DNA from 2 places in the Glaciimonas sp. GNP009 genome. Region 2 is predicted to be linked to the other one. Evidence: predicted binding sites of a transcription regulator. Region 2 holds the regulator's gene; the other holds the start of a gene.
The links. Region 2 encodes sigma-54, which starts transcription at its own class of promoters, with help from an activator protein. Its sites were predicted from a motif close to TGGCANGNAANCTGCTTT; they were not measured.

Region 1: ACXX82_RS06920 (acetyl-CoA acetyltransferase) is a predicted target of sigma-54. The motif match lies at 2,554-2,571, and genes of this name have one in related genera.

What each region holds. Positions count from the first base shown of each region.
Region 1 covers NZ_JBTGUV010000004.1:1,338,459-1,342,890, reverse strand. Annotated here, with positions in the region: gene ACXX82_RS06930 (TRAP transporter large permease) at 1-1,003, opposite strand, end outside; gene ACXX82_RS06925 (TRAP transporter substrate-binding protein) at 1,003-2,046, opposite strand; gene ACXX82_RS06920 (acetyl-CoA acetyltransferase) at 2,605-3,795, shown strand; gene ACXX82_RS06915 (acyl-CoA synthetase) at 3,997-4,432, shown strand, end outside.
Region 2 covers NZ_JBTGUV010000004.1:1,850,627-1,855,058, forward strand. Annotated here, with positions in the region: gene lptC (LPS export ABC transporter periplasmic protein LptC) at 1-389, shown strand, start outside; gene lptA (lipopolysaccharide transport periplasmic protein LptA) at 463-1,002, shown strand; gene lptB (LPS export ABC transporter ATP-binding protein) at 1,004-1,756, shown strand; gene ACXX82_RS09065 (RNA polymerase factor sigma-54) at 1,783-3,270, shown strand; gene hpf (ribosome hibernation-promoting factor, HPF/YfiA family) at 3,404-3,757, shown strand; gene ACXX82_RS09075 (DUF4197 domain-containing protein) at 4,116-4,432, opposite strand, start outside.

The DNA.
Region 1 (4,432 bases), 510 kb from region 2:
GCTTGGCGCCGCGTTTCTTCATCTCAGGGAACAGAGCCGGTGCAATGGCCGCCATATCGGCTGCTTTAGAGCCGGATATACCCGATACCAGAAACATCGCGCCAAGGAGGACGTATTGCAAGCCGCCGCGTACGTGTCCAAGCAACGCGGCCATGAAATCGATCAGCGTACGCGCCAGACCGCTGATTTCCAGCAGTGCGCCGAGCAAAACAAATAACGGTACCGAGAGTAAAATCAGACTGGACATACCTTCGTCCATGCGGCTCACCACGATCATCATTGGCGCATTCGTGGCTAACGCCAGATAAGCCATGGTGGCAGTACCGAATGCAAACGCAATTGGAATACCGCCAGCCACGCACGCACCAATCAGCACGACGAAAAATATGATCAGATTGTAGTTGCCCATGGCGAGCAGCAATGGTTTGCCTAGCCACAAAGCCAGAGCGATAACGCCCACCACACCGATTGCTGAGGTGACTTGTTTAAAGGTCGCATGGCTAGCCATACGGGCAACCGCAGCCAGCAACATCAAAATGGCACCGACTGGCAAAGCCGCCGCACGCAGGCCGTCCGGAATTTCCAGAGCGGGCGTGGTGATCGCCATTTGGTCGGTCGCATGGGTGACGGCCGGGTGAATGATCATCAGAACAAAGATGCAGACAATCAGCGCTGCCACAGTCTCGAACCAGATGCGCCATTTTTCGGAAAGTTTATTAACAATCGCCGTTAGCCGCATATGTTCACCACGGTCAAGCGCCAGCACCGCACCCAGCATCGATAGCCAGATGAATAGTGTTGAGGCCAGTTCGTCCGACCAGATCAGCGGATCGTGCAACGCATAGCGATAGGTCACGCCGATCAGCAATATCAACGTCTCAACAATCACCAGCGTTGCCGCCACCGCAGCGACAACGTGCATCACGCCGCGGTTGACCGTCGCCAGAAGCCGCGCCAGAAAATGGCTTTGCACTGGTGTGGTATAGGTCGTAGCGGCGTCCATCAGGCCAATTTTCCAGTGTATTTCTCAAGGATGGCCCAAGCCTCATCCCCAAATTTTTTGTGCCATTGCTCGTAAAATCCAGCACTACGTAGCTTGGTGCGAAAAGCGTCGTTGTTGGTATCGTTGAATTGCAGGCCTTTGGTTTTCATTTCGGCGACTAGTGAATCGTTAAGTGCCTTGGTGTCAACGCGTTGCTTCAGACCGGCTTCGTTGATATTACGCGTGACGATATCCTGAAGATCCTTCGGCAGCTTTTCGAACGAGGTTTTATTTGCCAGACACCAAAAACCATCCCACATATGATTCGTCATCGAACAATATTTCTGCACTTCGTACAGTTTGGCAGTCGAGATGATCGCTAGTGGATTTTCCTGGCCTTCGACGATTTTTGTTTGCAGCGCTGAATAGACTTCGGCAAAGTTAATGCTGGTTGGCGCAGCATCAAATGCGCGGAACATTGAGGTCCAGAGTGGACTTGGTGGAACGCGTAATTTCATACCTTTCAAGTCTTCCGGCTTATTAATCGGGCGACTGCTGTTGGTGATTTGGCGATAGCCGTTATCCCAAATTTTGTCGAACGCGAACAGTGTCGATTTCGCCGAAATCTGTTTGCGCACGTGGGCGCCAAGATCGCCATCCATCGCTGCCCACACTTGGTTGTAATCTTTAAATGCAAAACCAATTCCGCTGATTTGTGCATCCGAGACTAGTGTTCCAAGAATCAACGGTGAAAGCAAAAAGTAATCAATAGCGCCAGCACGAATTTGCGACAGCATGTCGGTATCAGTACCGAGCTGGCTATTTGGATAGACTTGCATATCAATGCGACCTTTTGAGTCGGTCGCAATTTTTGCCGCCATTTCTTTTGCCCGCACATTCATCGGATGTGTGACTGGCAGATTATTGGCGAATTTTAAGGTGAACTCGGCAGCGGCAAAAGCTTGTGTCGAAACCATACTTAAGCCACTGGCGGCGATTGCCGATGTGGCAGAAATTGTTTTCAAAAAATTGCGGCGTGAAATGATACCAACGCGATTACCCATCTGTTTGTCTCCTGGATTTTAGTTATATAAAAAATGATCTCTGGAACCTGGTAGCTACGCTGCGTAAGATTGGATAGAGCAATTTAAGTGCCAAGGCCCAGTTTTGCTATCGGCGGTTATTCCGATTGGCTATATTGTCGTGCTTCTCTTCCTCCTCGTCTCTTGCTCTGGCAGCTATCCTCAGCCCAGTGCTGATATTCTCGTCTAAAAATGCAATTTCGACAAAGGATGTCAGGTGTTTATTTTGTGCGACACCTGTCGCATAAAATAAACACCTGTCGTTACTGCGGTGCAGCAAAATTCTTTATCGCACGCTGCACGCCAGTTGCTATGCAATCGCCGCCCCAAAAATCGGTCCATACGCCACGCCGCTGCGCAAAAGGATAATATTGACGCCATACGCTTTCATTCGCTTCTACTTCATTTTTCGCCTTGATCTACATTGAGAATGACCATTTGATAGTTCTTGGCGACAGTTACCTATAGTTGCCGTTCGTGTCATAACCTTGGCATTATTTTTGCATAGCATTATTCTGAAAACTCTTTTTAGGAATCCAAATGACGACTTCCTCTCCATCGACTTCCGCCCCATGCATTACCGGCTGGAACCATTCTAAGTTTGGTAAACTTGATGCCCTCGATCCTGAAATATTGATTGCCGAAGTAGCGCAGGCGGCGATAGCGCACGCGGGTCTGACACCGGCCGATATCAGTTCTATTCACATCGGCACCTTTAATGGCGGCTTTCTGCAGCAGGATTTTCCTTCTTCGCTCATTTTTAATAGCATTCCGGAAATGCGATTCACGCCAGCAGTCCGGGTCGAAAACGCTTGCGCCACCGGCTCAGCAGCAATTCATTCAGGATTACAGGCAATTTTATCCGGTCAGTCGCGCCATGCGCTAGTCATTGGCTACGAAAAAATGAGCGAACTGGCTACAGCGGCAGTTGGCGATGTCTTGCTCAAATGTTCCTACGTTAAAGAAGAAGCGGCCATTGCTGGCGGTTTCGCAGGTGTGTTCGGCAATATTGCCCAAGCCTATTTTGATCGTTACGGCGATCAGTCGGATGCTTTGGCAGCAATCGCAGCAAAGAACCATAAAAATGGCGCGGCCAATCCTTATGCGCATATGCGCAAAGATCTGGGCTTTGACTTTTGCCGTCATGTATCTGAAAAGAATCCATTCGTCGCCGGCCCGCTGAAACGTACCGATTGTTCCTTGATTTCAGACGGTGCAGTGGCAATGATCATCAGCGCCGCTGATGTCGCTAAAAGTATGCCGCGTGCGGTGCAGTTTCGCTCGGCAGTGCACGTCAATGATTTTCTGCCGCTCAGTCGGCGTGACCCAACGTCCTTCGAGGGCGGCAGTCTGGCGTGGAAGAGGGCGCTGGCGCAGGCAAAGTTGACGCTTACAGATCTGTCGCTGGTAGAAACCCACGACTGCTTTACTATCGCGGAATTGCTGGAATATGAAGCAATGGGTTTGGCTGAGCCAGGACGAGGCGCGCACGCGATTCTCGACGGCGTCACCACCAAAGAAGGCCGTTTACCGATTAATCCTTCTGGCGGACTGAAATCGAAAGGTCATCCAATTGGCGCCACCGGTGTTTCAATGCATGTCATGGCAGCGATGCAGGCTTGCCACGATGCGGGCGAAATGCAAATAGCGGATGCCAGATATGTCGGCGTATTCAATATGGGCGGTGCCGCAGTAGCAAATTATGTCAGCATTTTAGAGCGCGTCAGGTAGGTACCTCGAAAAACCTGCTGCCCAAACAGGTACCTCAAAAAACCTGCTGCGCAAACCAATCTCGCATTTCCGATGCTCACCGTACCTCCGTACGGCTCTGCTTCTCAATGCGACCCTGGCTCGTGCAACAGGTTTTTTGAGGCACCTGATGAGGCGGTGTAAAAGCAAAGCAAACCAGAGCAAATCAATCTTGAATTCTTGATGTTTGTCTTGTCTCCGCACAGCTCACATGCAACAACAATTAATAAGCCCAACCGAAATAAGAGCGAGACCATGTTAAAAAAAGTCATGAATCTGGGGCGGCTGTTATCGGATGTCGCGCGCCGTTTTCCCGATGACGCGGGCATCATTATTGGCGATGACGTCGCTACCTGGAAAGATATTAATGACCGCGTCGATGCGGTAGCGCATGCTTTGCATCAATTAGGCGTCAAAAAGGGTGACAGGTTTTTGGTGCATTCTCGCAACAATTTGCAAATCTTTGAGAGCGCCTGGATCGCATTCAAACTCGGCTTGGTATGGGTTCCTACCAACGTGCGTATTACGCCACCGGAAGCCGCTTATCTGGGGCAATCCAGCGGTGCGACGGTGATGTTGTATGACCGTGGTTTGGCACATTACGTCGATGCTATTAAAG
Region 2 (4,432 bases):
CAGGTCAACGCCTGACGCACAATCCCGCCGACGATTCATTTGACGTGATTCTTCCCGTCATTCGTAGCCTTGATAAACAACAACCGCCGATGACCTTGCGCTCCAATACTGCCAAAATCGAAGACAACAACAGTAAAGTGAATATGTACGGCAATGTGAACGCAGACCGCTCAGCGACGCCAAAGTCGTCAAAGCTTCATTTGCAGTCCGAGTACCTTCAGCTATTGCCAGATGATGACATTATGACAAGTAACAAGGCGGTCGAAATCACGATCGATCAGTCGAAAATGACCGGTGTTGGTATGTATGCCAATAATGCGACTATGCAATTACGCCTATTAAACAATGTCCGTGGCACCTATCGCGCAACACCGCGGCAGACTAAATAACTCACATGATTACCGGATAATCCTATTGAAGCCATTGTTGCTTTTAGTGCCAGTATCCCCTTTCAGGATTTTTATGAAACGTATTCTATTTTTAACCCTACTCGCGCTGCAACTGACTTGTATTTCAGGTGCCCATGCTGAAAAAGCTGACGCAGATAAACCATCCAACGTAGACGCAGACCAGTTCACGCTGGACGACGTAAAACAAGTAAAGATATTCACCGGCAAGGTGATACTGACCCGCGGCACGCTGATCATGAAAGCCAACAAAGTCGTCGTCACGACGGACCCATCAGGCTATCAATTTGCCACCTTATACGCACCTCCCGGTGGCTTAGCCACGTTTCGCCAAAAGCGCGACGGCGGTCCTGACTTATGGATCGAAGGTGAAGCTGAGCGAATTGAGTACGACGATAAAACTGAAATCGTTAAATTATTTTCGAAAGCGCAAATGCGACGTCTGCAAGGGACCAAAGTCACCGATGTTGTAAACGGCGAATTCATCTCTTACGATAGTCGCGTGGAGTTCTACTCGGTCAGTAACAATGTTTCCGGCAATAGTCAACCTGGCGCGGGCCGCATCAAAGCAGTCATCCAGCCGAAGAGTAAATAAGATGACCTCTACAAATTTAAGCACCTTGATCGTTAAAGGGCTGCAAAAAAGTTATGGCGCGCGCCAAGTAGTCCGCGATGTCTCTTTGAAAGTAAATAACGGCGAGGTCGTCGGCTTGCTTGGTCCTAACGGCGCTGGAAAAACGACTTCTTTCTATATGATCGTCGGTCTGGTGCCATCGGATGGTGGAACAATTGATTTAGATGGCGTTGACATCTCGCGTTTACCGATTCATCAACGCGCGGTGCTTGGCCTGTCTTATCTGCCGCAAGAGGCCTCTGTTTTTCGCAAGCTAACGGTCGAAGACAATATTCGTGCGGTACTTGAATTACAGCGGCCAAACGGCAAAGCACTGACCAAAGATGAAATCTCGGACAAACTCGATTCACTGCTACAAGAATTGCAAATTGAGAAATTGCGGGAAAATCAGGCATTATCTTTGTCCGGTGGAGAGCGACGACGAGTTGAAATCGCCCGTGCTTTAGCCACCAATCCGCGCTTCGTGCTTCTTGATGAGCCGTTCGCCGGTATTGATCCTATCGCCGTTATCGAAATTCAACGTATCGTCAGGTTCCTTAAAGAGCGCGGCATCGGTGTCTTGATCACCGACCATAATGTGCGCGAAACGCTCGGCATTTGTGACCGGGCATACATCATCAACCAAGGTAGCGTGCTAGCCAGCGGCAGTCCAGACGACATCATCGCCAACGAATCAGTGCGACGAGTTTATCTGGGTGAACATTTCCGCATGTAACGGATTCAACGGATTCCCTAGCGCCCATGAAACAATCTCTCCAACTCCGTACCTCGCAGCATCTGGCGCTAACCCCGCAATTGCAGCAATCGATTCGATTGTTGCAATTGTCTACGTTGGAGTTACATCAGGAACTTGAACATATCCTTTCGGATAACCCGTTACTGGAACGCCTCGACGATCCCCTGGACAATTCAGTGCGATTACTCGCCGACGGGGCGATCAGTACCAGTGCCTCAACAATGGATGCGCCACCAGGTGACAGTGAAGTAAGCAGCTCGCCAACTGAGCCTGAGGGCGGTGGTGAAGCGCCCGAGTCTGGCGAAAACAATCAAGAGAACGGCAATACTGACAGCGAATGGAGCTTTGACGACGTTTCCCGAACCTCCAAAGCCCCAGATGATGAGGATTCACGACCACAATTAGAAGCCTGCGAATCGACGTTGCGCGAACATTTGCTCAAACAAATGCGTGAAGCTGTTGATCAGCAACGCGACCGTGCATTGATCGAGTTGATCATTGATGCGCTTGATGAAAACGGCTACCTGGAGGAATCACTAGACGATATTTTTGCACGTCTTCCAGAGCAACTTGATATCGAGATAGAAGAATTGTCGATGGCCTTGAAGATGGTCCAAAGCTTCGACCCAACTGGTGTCGGAGCACGCAACGCGTCAGAATGCCTCGCATTGCAAATCAAAGCATTTCCCAAAGTAGCGTTCGTCACACGCCGACTGGCACTAACAATCGTTGAAGGTTATCTGACCTTATTTGCCCAGCGCGATTTTAATAAAATCAAAAAAGCGCTGGAGTGTGATGATGAAGATTTGCGCGAGGCACAAATTATTATCAAAAAATGTAATCCTCATCCCGGCGCGACCTTTGCTGGCGGTGCGTCAGATTATGTCGTACCAGATGTAATTGTCAGAAAAACAAAAAATGGTTGGCAGGTAATGCTCAACAATGACGTTATGCCAAGGCTTCGAGTTAATGCTCTTTATGCCAACATTCTCAAGCAGGGCAAGAGCGAGGGATCACTTAACTCGCAGCTACAGGAGGCAAAGTGGCTGATCAAAAATATGCGTCAGCGCTTCGATACCATACTGCGTGTAGCGCAGGCAATTGTTGAGCGTCAACGGAATTTTTTCTCACATGGGGCGGTTGCTATGCGACCTCTTGTGTTGCGCGAAATAGCTGATACACTAGGATTACACGAGAGTACTATCTCACGTGTAACTACTCAGAAATACATGCTCACCCCACACGGGATGTTCGAATTAAAGTATTTCTTTGGCAGCCATGTTGCTACAGAGGCAGGTGGAGAGGCTTCCTCAACGGCGATACGGGCGTTAATCAAACAACTGATAGGAGCGGAAGATTCTAAAAGTCCTTTCTCTGACAGCAAGATTGCCGACATGCTCGCGGAACAAGGTATGGTAGTGGCCCGTCGCACCGTCGCAAAATATCGCGAAGCTTTACGAATTCCGCCGGTCAATTTGCGTAAATCTTTATAGCTGTTTGCTTGTTTGCACAAACGTCGCTGTGTTCTGACTGATTGATTTATGGTTGATGAATAAATTGGTGATTCAACACTGAATTAATCGTCCCGGTCCGAACCGCCAACGACACACTTGATAGGAGCGCTGTATGAATTTCACAATTAGTGGGCATCACCTCGACGTAACTCCCGCCATTCGCGAACACGTGCTAAGCAAATTGGAGCGTATCAAGCGCCACTTCGATCAGGTCATAGATATTAGTGTGATCCTGACGGTAGACAAAATCACAGAGAAAGAAAAGCGTCAAAAAGCCGAAATTAATCTGCGCGTTAAAGGCAAAGACCTGCATGCCGAGAGCATTGCGCATGACCTTTACGCCGCCATCGATTTGTTAATCGACAAACTCGATCGACAAGTGATTAAATATAAGGACAAATTGCAGAATCATCAACATTCGGCAATCAAGCATCTACCTGAGGATTTGCCCATCGCAGCAACGTGATGGACGGGGTTCTCTAATGCGGTCAACGTAAGTATTGCTCAATAAATAAATTGAAAAATACTATACTGACAAATGAGCAAGGGCGCAGTTAATGCGCCCTTTGTCATTTTAAAATTATATTACTTACACACGCCCTGCCCGAATATGTTCGTAACACTTTGCATCGTTTAGCAGTGTTCGGAGGCATCGCCGAATGTCTCGAACGCAACCGGGTACACCTCAAACAGCGGCCAAAACAAATAACTAAGCAAGAAGCTTTATAACGTCACTCTCAAAAGAGTTTTCATAAAGTCGCCAGACCCGTAACTTTCCCAATTCGGTCCACATCAAAAATACCATGACGATGGTATGCCGCAGCCTATTGCTTTAATGCGCCAAAAACTTTTCCGATAATTGCACTGCCAGCACCGATCGGATCACGTCGAATCGCTTTTTCCTCTTCCCCTATCATGTAAAACAAGCCATCCAAGGTGCGCTGCGTGACATAGCCTTCAACAGTCGCCGCCTGACCTGGCACAAGACCCGTTTTACTGACCAATCCCATCGTCGAATTGTATTGTGTGGATACACCGTTACGGTCGGTGATTTTCTTTACTATCGGGAGAAATTTTTCTCCTAACGGGGTGGCAGTTTTCTCTCTGAAAAAATCGGTTACCGATGTGTCGCCGCCACTCA